DNA from 4 places in the Bacillus sp. UNC322MFChir4.1 genome. Region 2 is predicted to be linked to each of the others. Evidence: predicted binding sites of a transcription regulator. Region 2 holds the regulator's gene; each other region holds the start of a gene.
What was found. The regulator Rex, encoded in region 2, represses fermentation and respiration genes when NADH is low (regulators of the CRP and FNR family bind a similar motif). The targets are predictions, from matches to a motif close to TTGTGAAATATTTCACAA.
Positions count from the first base shown of each region.

Region 1 (3,216 bases), on a different contig from region 2:
TAATTGTTACAAAGAATAAACTATGTTTCACTGTGAAGCGGAATAAATCCGATTCTTTCCCAGTAAGTCCAACTGCCGCACATGCAATTGCAATCGATTGCGGAGAAATCATTTTACCCGTTACCCCACCCGTTGTATTGGCAGCAACAAGCAATACTTCCTTCACACCTACTTGCTGCGCTGTAATCGCTTGTAGATTTGAGAACAATGCGTTTGCAGATGTATCTGATCCTGTTAAGAATACCCCAATCCAGCCAAGGAATGGTGAGAAGAATGGGAATAAGCTTCCTGTTCCCGCTAACGCTAATGCTAACGTTGAGGAAAGTCCAGAGTAATTTGCGATAAATGCAAAACCAAGTACTAATCCAATTGATAGAATTGGCATTTTTAATTCTTGCAACGTTTCCTTAAATGTAGCTACTGCTTGTTTTGGACTCATTTTTAAAACAAACATTGTAATGATACACGCAATCAAAATTGCTGTTCCTGTTGCCGATAAAATATCAAGCTTCAATACCGCTTCATACGGCGTCGGTTTATTAACGATCGGCTCCGCCTTCATGACTAAATTATGCAGACCCGGAACTTTAAACTTAAACACTAAACTTTCAAGCGCACCGCCTGGAACAAATAAATCCTTAAAGAATTTTTGACTCCAAATAACAACCATTACCGTTAAGATAATAAACGGTGACCATGCTTTTAAAACTTTTCCCATCGTTAACTGCATTGTAGAATCAGCCTCTACCGTTGCCGCTGCTTCAGCCTGTCCTTTTTCAGAACGGTAAATTTCTTTTGGCTGCCATACTTTTAGGAATAGCGCTAAACTGACTAAACTTACTAATGCTGATGTAATGTCTGGAAGCTCAGGTCCAAGATATGTTGCTGTAATAAACTGCGTAACCCCGAACGAGCCGCCTGCTACAAATAATGCAGGCCACGTTTGTTTCACACCTTTTAATCCATCCATTAAAAATACGATGAAAAACGGAACAAATAATGATAGAAGCGGCAATTGATGCCCAGCCATTTGTCCTACTTTATGAGGATCAATACCTGTTACTTGACCCGCTACTAAAATCGGAATCCCCATAGCTCCGAACGCTACCGGTGCTGTATTGGCGATTAAACAAAGTCCAGCTGCGTATAATGGATTTAAACCAAGTCCCGCAAGAAGCGCTGCTGTAATTGCTACCGGTGCTCCAAATCCAGCTGCCCCCTCTAAAAACGCGCCAAACGAAAAACCAATTAAAATAACAAGTAAACGATGATCACTTGTAATAGAAAGAACAGATGCACGAATAATATCAAACTGTCCTGTTTTCACCGAAATTTTGTATAAAAACACTGACATAACGATAATCCACGCAATCGGCCACAATCCATATGCAAATCCATAACCGGTTGCTGCCATCGCCATCGTAAATGGCATTTTATAAACGAAAAGTGCAATTATAACTGTTAATACAACTGTAATAAATCCCGCAACATAGCCTTTCATACGAAAAACTGCTAAAGCCAAAAAGAAAAATATAATCGGAATCATTGCAACTGCTGCCGAGATCCAAATGTTACCTAGCGGATCATAAGTTTGTGCCCATGTGCTCATAGTCCCTCTCCCTTTCCAATATCCCCTGTTTCCTAATAACCATATAAGTAGACCACCAGGTCATCATACCTTTACACCTAAAAATAAAACGTTTTAGGAAAACGTTTTCAGTAATGTGATATTTATACTTTATCATATTTTCCTTTATTTACAATCTAATTTTTCAAATTTTGTTCACAATTTGTTTGTTCACTATTTCACAAAAGTGATATGATTATATGTTATACCCATTATTTCTAAAAAAAGAACATTTCAATATACAATGAAATGTCCTTTTATTTCCCTTAACTATTTTGTCTAAATTTCAGTTTACGAGGGTCTACATTATTTTCTATCTGTAATTTTGAGTCAAATCCTTTTGCAATCTTTTTCCAATCCACCATTTTGAAGTTCTGATTTACTATTTTCCCGCGTTCTATATTTTCTCCATCCTGCGCTAGAAAAATGCCGTTTGGATATTTTTTTCCTAATCCAAAACTCATTACATCAATACCGTCTGTATCACTCGTTCCATCAGTATTTTTACCATCAACAATAGCAAAATTACCAATATACTCATTGTTACCTTTACGGTCATACACTGCATAAGTATTATTCCCCTGACTAGAAGCAATTAAATATCCTGTCCCATTTTTCCCATAATATATCGTCAAACCTTCAATATCCGCTGTTAAATGGTTTCCATCAGCACTATCTACCTTTGTAATCGGTTGTTTTCCTCCGTCTGGTTCCGCATTGAATTTCCAAATCGCAACATCTTCTTCACCGATATACATTGTTCCATACTCATCATCTGCTACAATTCCTTCTGATTGAGAACTTAACTTTAATTCACGTACTTTCTTTCCTTCTATTTTCCCTTTTCCATTGTCAAATAACTCATATTGCTCAAAAGTTCCGTCCTTCCCTACAACTAATGCATAAAAAACACCTGTTTTTTGACTATGATAGAGACTAAACCCATATACTTCTTTCATATTTGATTTAATGGGAGATCCCGTAATATTTTCTAATTCTCCTGTTTTAGAGTTTATCGCAAAAATATCGATTGTATTTGTAGAACGATTTGAAGCTGCTGCAATATCAATTTTTTTACCTCCAATGGGAAATCCATATCGTACATCAACATTATTTAGTTTCCCAAAATTATATGAATACAGCAGTTTTCCTTTTAAATCGTAGACAGATATCCCCTCTTCCTTATTCGTTCCAATAATCTTACTCTTTTCAGAATCATGAGGATGAACCCAAATTGCTGGATCATCCGCTGCATCACCCGCATTGGCAACTGCAGCTGTTTCTTCTTTTGCTTCCACTTTTACAAACTTTGAATGCCTTTGTTTCTCTTGAACACTCAGACTTGGAAATTCCCCAACCAAATCCGCCGCAGAATTTACTGTCGAAAATAATACACTCGTCATTAAAGCAGCTGTTGATATTTCCTTTAACATTTGTATTTCCCCCCTGAAAATAATAATTTCCTTTATCTTGTTAACGAGAACAGATGCACTTTTCTTGTATTATTTTATCGATTAATTTTTAATTATTTATGTATTTATTGTAAATTTTAGGAGAGGAAATTAGAGGTCCTATCGTAATCGAAATGA
Region 1 covers NZ_JQKQ01000011.1:102,001-105,216, forward strand. Annotated here, with positions in the region: gene BR72_RS04690 (lactate permease LctP family transporter) at 1-1,609, opposite strand, end outside; gene BR72_RS04695 (phytase) at 1,894-3,030, opposite strand.
Region 1: the regulator Rex is predicted to act here: its motif matches at 1,795-1,812, upstream of BR72_RS04690 (lactate permease LctP family transporter).

Region 2 (3,216 bases):
CGCATTTTCTAAAATTTCTTTGCTGCTTAAATCTAAATGGTTGGTCGGCTCGTCCAAAATAAGTACATTTGATTTTTGCATCATAAGTTTTGCGAGAGCTAAACGTGCCTTTTGTCCACCGCTTAAAGAAGAAACAGGTTTAAGAACGTCGTCACCAGAAAATAAAAAATTCCCAAGTACTGTGCGAATTTCTTTTTCTGGTTGTAGCGGGTAATCATCCCAAAGTTCATCCAATACACGTTTTGATGATGTTAAGTTTGCTTGTTCTTGGTCATAATATCCGATAGAAACGTTAGAACCAAACGAAATAGTACCGTTTAAAGGACGAAGTTTATCCACAAGAGATTTTAATAAGGTGGATTTTCCAATTCCATTTGGACCGACGAGCGCAACACTATCACCTCGCGTTAATCGGAAACGAATGTTTTGAATAATGGGCTCATTCTCATAGCCAATTGTCACATCGCTTACTTGTAATACATCATTACCACTTTGTTTATCGATATCAAAGTGGAAAGAAGCGGATTTTGTATCGCCGATTGGTTTGTCCAGAAGTTCCATACGATCTAATTGTTTTCGGCGACTTTGCGCCCGTTTTGTTGTGGAAGCACGAGTGATATTTTTTTGGACAAATTCTTGTAATTTTGTTACTTCTTCTTGTTGCTTCTCATAACGTTTCATCTCTTGTTCATATAGGGACGCTTTAAGATCTAAGTATCTACTGTAGTTTCCTGTGTACTTTCGACTTTGTTTATTGGAAATCTCATAGACCTGCGTGACAAGTCTGTCTAGAAAGTACCGATCGTGTGAAACGATTAAAATAGCACCAGGATAACCTTGTAAATATTGCTCAAGCCACGTTAATGTCTCGATGTCTAAATGGTTGGTTGGCTCATCGAGAATAAGCAAATCTGGTTTCGTCAATAATAGCTTACCAAGGGCTAAGCGAGTTTTTTGTCCACCGCTTAGTGTTGAGATTGTTGTTTTGTGTGTTTCAGGAGGAAAACCAAGCCCGCTTAAAACAGAGCGAATATCAGCTTCGTATTGATAGCCACCTTCATTTTTATAATTTAATTGTAGGCGATCATATTCTGCTAACAATTTTTCATAAATGGTTCCATTTGTGAAATTTTCTTCTTTTCCCATTTCTTGCTCTAGTCTGCGGAGTTCTTTCTCCATACGTTGTAAGTGAAGAAATACCGTTAGCATTTCATCCCAAATCGTTAACGATGTTTCAAGACCGGTATGCTGTGCTAAGTAACCGATAGATACATCTTTCGGCTTTATAATTTCGCCGCCGTCATGGGATAATTCTCCGGCAATAATTTTTAATAATGTAGACTTTCCAGCGCCATTACGCCCGACAAGTGCAATGCGATCACGCGTCTGTACTTCTAACTTAATGTTTGAAAGAATCACTTCAGCCGCGAATAGCTTGGAAAGATTATTCACTTGTAGTAAAATCAATGTTTTCACCTCAAATATTTTCTTAACTTTGCCATGATTATATTTCTCAATCATACTAAAAATAGTGTATAGTTGAACATAAATAGAGAAATTCTCTCTCTATTATACAAGGAAAACTATCAATGCTAAACTTCCGTACATGTTTCAATCACTTGAACAGATAGGAAGAGAGGAGGGGGTTGCATGGAGCAGCCTAAAATTCCGCAGGCAACTGCCAAAAGATTGCCTCTATACTATCGATTTATCCAAAACCTATCGTTATCTGGTAAGCAACGCGTATCATCAGCAGAATTAAGCGAAGCAGTGAAGGTGGATTCAGCGACAATTCGAAGAGACTTTTCATATTTTGGAGCATTAGGGAAAAAGGGATATGGCTATAATGTAAATTATTTATTGTCGTTTTTCCGCGAAACACTTGATCAAGACGATGTAACACGCGTAGCGTTAATAGGGGTAGGTAATTTAGGTACAGCTTTCTTACATTACAATTTTACGAAAAATAATAATACAAAAATTGAGATGGCGTTTGACGTTGATGAAGAGAAAGTTGGAAAAGAAATCGGCGGGATTCCAGTATATCATCTGGATGAATTAGAAGAGAGACTATCCGGTGATATAAAAGTGGCAATATTAACAGTGCCTGCTTCTGTTGCGCAAGCTGTAGCAGATCGCTTATCGCATACGAGCATACAAGGTGTTTTAAACTTTACACCTGCTAGGTTAAATTTATCAGAACATATTCGAATTCATCATATTGATTTAGCAGTAGAATTACAAACGCTCGTGTACTTTTTAAAAAATTATCCACAATAAAAACGCAGGAAATTCCTGCGTTTTTATTATTTCTTCTTACTATCTTTTTTCGCTTTAGAAAAAAGAATGCGAAGTGCAAAATTAAAATCAATTGTTGCCATTATAGCAAGTAGTATTGTGTAAAAGTTCCAAATTGTATCTTTTACACTTGTAATTGCTAAGTATGTAAAAATACACCCTAGAAGAAAATACAAAGTTGCCATAACAAATGGTGAATTTCGCATGTTTAAAATCCTCCGATGAATCCTTGCAGTTTTTCAGCTTTTTCTAGATAGGGACGAAGTACGAATGTAATTAACATAACATTTGTATTCATCATAACATGAGCCATAATTGGTACAATAATTCGTTTTGTTTGTACGTATAAAAATGAAAAAACAAGCCCCATGGAAATATACACTAATAAATGTGTAGGGTCAAAATGAATGATAGCAAATATAAGCGAACTTATGATTGCTGCGATAAAGAAGTTATATCGTTTATATAGTGTGCCAAATAGAATTTTTCTAAATACAATCTCCTCAAGAATAGGGGCAAATATAGATGAAACAATCATAAATAATGGCACAGCTCTTATAATGCCGATAATGTTTTGTGTATTTTCAGATTCCGCTTTAATTTTAAAAACTTGTGTTTCAATTGTGCCAGCAATGACCTGGGCAAATAAGGCAAGGAAAACTCCTAAAATAATCCACCCTATCGTAGCGGGGAGATTTGTTTTTCCGCGATTCCATTTTTCAGATTCTGTATCATTACGTAGTAACACAAGGATGATAATAAGAGCGATAAAGAAGCTTATCAGCCCCCAATGTGCAGTAGCTAGTTGGATTTTTTCATCAAGGGTCCGGTGCCCATTATTGTATACTCCGCTTTTTAGAAGAATCAATCCTCCAACTATACCTGATAATTGCATCAAAATATATGTAACAATAACCC
Region 2 covers NZ_JQKQ01000052.1:4,099-7,314, forward strand. Annotated here, with positions in the region: gene BR72_RS16370 (ABC-F family ATP-binding cassette domain-containing protein) at 1-1,467, opposite strand, end outside; gene BR72_RS16375 (redox-sensing transcriptional repressor Rex) at 1,651-2,280, shown strand; gene BR72_RS16380 (YdiK family protein) at 2,307-2,504, opposite strand; gene BR72_RS16385 (CPBP family intramembrane glutamic endopeptidase) at 2,507-3,216, opposite strand, start outside.

Region 3 (3,216 bases), on a different contig from region 2:
AGAAAATGAATTTTTATAAGATATAAATTGTCTTAAATATTCCGCAGTAGCTCAGTGGTAGAGCTATCGGCTGTTAACCGATCGGTCGTAGGTTCGAGTCCTACCTGCGGAGCCATATAATATAGAGAAGTACCCAAGTGGCTCAAGGGGCTCCCCTGCTAAGGGAGTAGATCGCTTACGCGGTGCGAGGGTTCGAATCCCTTCTTCTCTGCCAGAAATTGGCCCGTTGGTCAAGTGGTTAAGACACCGCCCTTTCACGGCGGTAACACGGGTTCGAATCCCGTACGGGTCATACTAAAGAGATAGCATGTGATGCTATCTCTTTTTTTATTTGTCTTGTAGTGATTAATAATGTATCCTCGATCTTACTTTCACTTTCTCATAAATAATAATGTTAAAGTACAATTGCATCAATGCGTTCGCAATTAACGAGGACAATGCGCCCACTATTATTTAGAAATGTAGCAAGACCTGTGCTAAAGTGAAACCCTGCAAAATTTGAAACGGTTAATGGCACGCCATTAATTATAATTTCGTTTACTTTTTTTCCTAACTGAAAGGTGTTTAAAAGGTAACAAATATCTTCAAAATATTTTTCTTTATTTTTTATATATAAAGATTGTATATCTGTATCCTTTACTAAATTTGGGTTAAATATTTTAGGGCTAGCAATATGGTTTATGAAAATTGACATGGTTCTTTCCCTCTTTTTCTTTTGTATATTTCGGATGGAACTATATGTTGAAATGATAAAAGAGAGCTTCAAAAAAGCTCTCTTTTATCAACTAGCTTGCCTCAATTCGAAGCGCTTGAATATCGCGGCAATCTATAAGGATTACGCCGCCTGCTTCATCTCCTTCTGTATCTACAAACGTTGCACAAAAGTTCTGAGGATTAAAATTAACAAAAGTAACATCATCTATAAAGTTTCCATTTAGAAAAATATCTACTTCTGTACCAGGCTGTAAAGTTTCGAGTTGCTCACAGACGCATTTTGTATGCTTATTTATATCAATCAACGCCTTTCAAAATAAATTTTTAATTCAATATATAATATATTTCTAAGCTGAAAAAAGGTGTGGACAAATTATATACAGTTTTGAAGGGAATAGTATGTGAAATTAGGCGTGTATAGATGAAATTGAGATGGATTCCACATTTGATACAATAACTTTCCCCTATCTGTGAAATAATTCACAAATAGGTCAAAAAAATGTGAATACATTCACAAGTAATCGTGCTACAATATGAATGTAAACAAGATAAACAACATAAAAATAGTATTTTAATTATTAACTTAAATGACAATGATAATAATGAGATTGGAAAATAGAGAGGGGATTTTACCATGAAAAAAGGTATTAACCGCGTAGTATTAGTAGGAACAGGAGCTGTAGGCTGTAGCTATGCATATTCTATGATTAACCAAGGTGTAGTTGAAGAGTTTGTTCTTGTTGATGTAAACGAAGCAAAAGCAGAAGGCGAAGCGATGGATTTAAGCCATGCGGTTCCATTTGCGCCAGCTCCAACAAAAGTTTGGAAAGGTAGCTATGCAGATTGTAAAGATGCAGATCTTGTTGTTATCACTGCTGGATTACCACAAAAGCCAGGTGAAACTCGCTTAGATTTAGTTGAGAAGAATACAAAAATTTATAAACAAATCGTTCGCGGTATTATGGATAGTGGATTTGATGGTATTTTCTTAGTTGCAACTAACCCAGTGGATATTTTAACTTATGTAACTTGGAAAGAATCTGGATTACCAAAAGAGCGCGTAATTGGTTCTGGTACAACTCTAGACTCTGCTCGTTTGCGTTATATGCTAGGTGAGTACTTAGAGGTAGACCCACGTAATGTGCATGCGTATATCATTGGTGAACATGGTGACACAGAGCTTCCTGTATGGAGCCATGCTACGATCGGCGTACAAAAGCTAGAAACAATCTTAGCGAACAATGAAAAGTACAACCAAAGTGATTTAGATGAAATCTTTGTAAATGTTCGAGATGCTGCTTATCATATTATTCAACGTAAAGGCTCAACTTACTACGGTATCGGTATGGCACTATTACGTGTAACGAAAGCGATCCTAAACAACGAGAACAGCGTATTGACAGTATCTGCATATCTTGAAGGGCAATATGGACAACAAGATGTTTACATAGGTGTTCCAGCAGTTATCAACCGTCAAGGTGTTCGAGAAATTGTAGAGCTTGAATTAAATGCAGAAGAAGAATTGAAATTTGATCATTCTATAAAAGTGTTAAAAGAAACTATGGCACCAGTACTATAATTCAAATTGTATAAATCCCTTTCCGGCCTCCCCTATATCCTTTTTGCCGGAAGGGGTTTTTTTATGTTTTATTTGAATGGAAAGTAATAACAAAATAGAGCAGTAGATCTTTTTCTTCCCCACTAAAAAATTATTCTAAAATAAAGCGTTTACAATGAATATTCGCCAAAATTCGATATTTTTCGGTTAAATTTCATGAAATTATCGCAGATTTCTATAAATAAACGAATGTTTTTTTATAAAATCGCAAGGATATTTCAATTTACTGAAGAATAGTAATAACGTATTTAAAATTCTGTCATCATGTGAGGTGAACATAGTGATTGAGACGAAATGTAATGTGAAAGACATGTTATTGTTCCATGAAGAAAAGTTTTATGATAGCTACGAGATTCTTGGTGCTCATTTGACGATGGAAAATGGAATGGAAGGTACACGTTTTTCCGTATGGGCACCTCATGCACAAGCTGTGAGTATTGTGGGAGATTTTAATGAGTGGAATTGCGAGATACATGAAATGATACGAGTGACTGAGAAAGGGATTTGGTCTTTATTTATACCGAATATTTCTCAGCAGGAATTATACAAGTATGCCATTCAAACACGAGAAGGGCATACGCTTTTAAAAGCAGATCCGTATGCAATGTGTGCTGAAGTTCGGCCCAATACGGCATCCGTTGTTTACGATATAAAAGGATATGAATGGAAAGATCAGAAGTGGTTCCAAAAAAAGAAACGAAAGTCCATCTATAACGAAGCAATAGCCATTTATGAACTTCACTTTGGTTCGTGGAAAAGGAAAGAAGATGGGTCTTTTTTTTCTTATAGAGAAATGGCAGATGAACTTATTCCATATGTAGCGGAGCATCAATTTACTCATGTGGAAATTATGCCGCTCGTTGAACATCCATATGACCGCTCTT
Region 3 covers NZ_JQKQ01000022.1:40,588-43,803, forward strand. Annotated here, with positions in the region: tRNA gene BR72_RS09835 (tRNA-Asn) at 41-115, shown strand; tRNA gene BR72_RS09840 (tRNA-Ser) at 124-214, shown strand; tRNA gene BR72_RS09845 (tRNA-Glu) at 221-292, shown strand; gene BR72_RS09850 (hypothetical protein) at 395-694, opposite strand; gene BR72_RS09855 (hypothetical protein) at 786-1,010, opposite strand; gene BR72_RS09860 (L-lactate dehydrogenase) at 1,349-2,293, shown strand; gene glgB (1,4-alpha-glucan branching protein GlgB) at 2,643-3,216, shown strand, end outside.
Region 3: the regulator Rex is predicted to act here: its motif matches at 1,183-1,200, upstream of BR72_RS09860 (L-lactate dehydrogenase).

Region 4 (3,216 bases), on a different contig from region 2:
TGTAACATCGCAACTAACTTCTCTTGACTATACATCCAAACAGTAATAACTAAACAAGCAAGCGCTACTTCTGATAACGCCATAAACCCAATTGCATAATGACCTGTTAGTTGGAATAAGAGTGTTAAGATTAATGGCGGGAAGAAACCGCCAAGTCCGCCAAGTGCTGATACAAGACCATTTACAATACCAGCTTGCTTAGAGAAATACATTGGTACAAGCTTAAAGATTGTTCCATTTCCAGTACCAGCGCAAAAAGCAACTAATAAACAACCGAATGTGTATACATTCATCTGTGGCATGAATGATAAAATAATTCCTGCTAATGTTAAACCGGTAAAGACAAAGATTAAAATTTTAAATGGATTAAATTTGTCGCCGAGCCAGCCCCCAATCGGACGCATGATTGTTGCTAAAGCGATAAAACCGGCTGTACGTAATCCAGCATCTACTTTCGCTAAACCAAAGTGAGATACAAGGAAGTTCGGTAAATAAACTGTAAATGCGACGAACGAACCGAATGTTAAGAAATAGAAAATACATAAGAACCAAAGCTTTTCATTTTTATATACACCTTTAATTTGTTCCGTTAATGATGTATGTACCTTTTTCTCGTTACGATCTCCTAACAGGAAGTTTGCTAATGCAAATGTAGCGAGTAAGATTAAGTACATTTGTACCGTTGTTCTCCAGCCAAATGAAGTTGCAAGTACTGGTGCGAGAAATGATGTAACCGCTGTCCCTATATTTCCTATTCCGTATATTCCGTTTACAAAGCCATGTTTTTCTTTCGGATAGTATTTTAGAAGAGATGTTACCCCTACAGAGAATACAGCTCCGCCAACCCCAGCAAATAAACCGCCAATAATTAAATCTAGCATCGATGTTGCCATACTAATATAAAAGACCGGGAATAATAGAATAATAAAACTAATAAAGAATAATTTTCTTGCTCCGTAACGATTGGTCCAGTAACCAATTGGAATGCGAAGAATAGAACCTAAAATAACTGGTACTGCTGTGACAAGAGAAATCTGTCCTGCTGTTAACGCAATGTCTGCTTTAATAAATGGCATTAAAGAAGATAAAATTACCCATACCATAAAGCCAAGTATAAGATTTGAAGTTTGTAATCCTAACTGAAAATTCGGATTTTTCATTAGTCTCTCCCCCTATTTTGTTCAATATTTCACATTTTCTATTGCTTCCCTCCTGCCTAATCACGCTCTTTCCCGCTATTCGCGGGCAATAATCCTCCACCTCAAGATTGAGTGAAGCGAAGAAGATAGGTGAAGGATAACTGCTGGCATGTGCCCGATTGGTGAGAGCTTTCCATCAATGGGGGATAAAGCCCCCACTGATGGAAGTTTCACTTTATCATGATTAGGCAGGAAAGAATCACCCGCCGCTTACTGGTGGAATCAATGCAACAACATCACCATCTTGAATCATATCGTCTTCATTTGCATATTCTTCATTAATTGCTACCATTGTGTGCTCTGAAAGGGAAACATTGTAGTCTTTCGTTACAAGCTCCTTCAGCTCTGCTACTGCAATGTTTTGGACATCCATTTGTAATTGGTGTGTTCCAGCTTCTTCTTGCAGGTGAGCAAATAATAATACTGTAATCATTTTGCATTCTCCTTTCCTGGTTCTCCGTTTGGATACGGTGTTTGCTCTAATTGATCGCCAATCCAGTTCTCACCGTCTTCCCAAAACTCTTTCTTCCAAATAGGAACGATTTGTTTAATGCGCTCCATAATGTACTCATTTGCCTCGTATGCTGCTTTTCGGTGCGGCGTCGCTACAGCAACAACTACCGCAATATCAGAAATTTGCAATGTGCCGATGCGATGTGAAATTGCCACATATGTTCCCGGCCATTTTTCTTTCGTTTCTTCCCCAATTTTGGCAAGCATCTTTTCAGCCATCGAACGATACACAGCATATTCTAAGTAAAGCGTACGGCGGCCTTTCGTAAATTCGCGCACTGTACCAATGAATGTCGTCACAGCCCCGCATTCACGTTGAATAACTTTCTGCGCTACTTCTTCAATCGAAATCGGTGTATCCACTACTTCAAAATACGTATTTGTCATTTTGCATCCCTCATTCTTTTTACAAACCAATTTATATACTTTTCATCTTCTGTTATATGAAAAACTTGATAATGTTCTTGCCCTGTTTTTAGAGCCTTATTCCATGTAATAACAGCAATCACATTTTCTACACTTTCTAATAAAGAAGCATCTTCCTCTGATCGAAGTAAAACGACTTTCGGGTATCGCTCTTTTTTATAGCCTTCAACAATTATGACTTCCGCTTCAAAACATGTATACAAACGAATGATTTTTTCTAAAGACCAGTCTTCCTTAGCGGATAAAGATAATAATCCGTCCCCTTCCACCACACTGACAATCGCTCCAGCTTGGCGATGACGTTCGCTATCTTTTTGCAGCGGCACTTCCGGATATCCTCCGTGCCCATGATGCTTAATCGCACCTACTTTCACGCCTTCATTCGTTAATGCTTTAATCAGCTTCTCTGTCAACGTTGTCTTCCCGCTATTTTGATACCCTACGATTTGTAAGACTGGAACGGTTCTTTCCACGGCCACTCACTTCCTTGCTCTCTGTCTAACAATAGGACAGTCACAGTCATCCCTTCTTCAAATCCGCGCGTTCCACCTGGTAAGACAATAAACGCATTCGCATCAGCGAGTGAAGAAACAGCACTGGATTTATCCAGTCCAACTGGCACAGCTTGCAGCCTTTCGTTTCCAATTTCTACTTTCCCTCTAACAAAGCGTGTAAATGGATTTGCTTTCGGGAACCCCTTCATTAAAATGGCGTCGCCGCGGTACATATGAGGCTCTTTCATATGTAAAAACGTTCGAGCAACCGGACGGACAAACAATTCAAACCCAACATAGCAAGCAGATGGATTTCCTGATAATCCAAACAATAACTTTCCGTCTACTTCTGCTACTGTCGTTACACTTCCCGGACGCATCGCTATTTTATTGAATAGTACGTTTGCTCCAAGCTTTTCATAAATGGCCGGTAAGTAGTCATAATCACCAACTGACACACCGCCTGTCGTAATGAGAATATCGACTTCTTCCATTGTCTTTTTTACCATCTCATAGCAAGTGTCGAAGTCATCTGCAAACTTTCCATAATACCGGACCGTTCCGCCTGCTCGCATAATTTGTGC
Region 4 covers NZ_KN050810.1:166,898-170,113, forward strand. Annotated here, with positions in the region: gene BR72_RS19920 (nitrate/nitrite transporter) at 1-1,160, opposite strand, end outside; gene moaD (molybdopterin converting factor subunit 1) at 1,399-1,632, opposite strand; gene BR72_RS19930 (molybdenum cofactor biosynthesis protein MoaE) at 1,629-2,099, opposite strand; gene mobB (molybdopterin-guanine dinucleotide biosynthesis protein B) at 2,096-2,617, opposite strand; gene BR72_RS19940 (molybdopterin molybdotransferase MoeA) at 2,578-3,216, opposite strand, start outside.
Region 4: the regulator Rex is predicted to act here: its motif matches at 1,178-1,195, upstream of BR72_RS19920 (nitrate/nitrite transporter).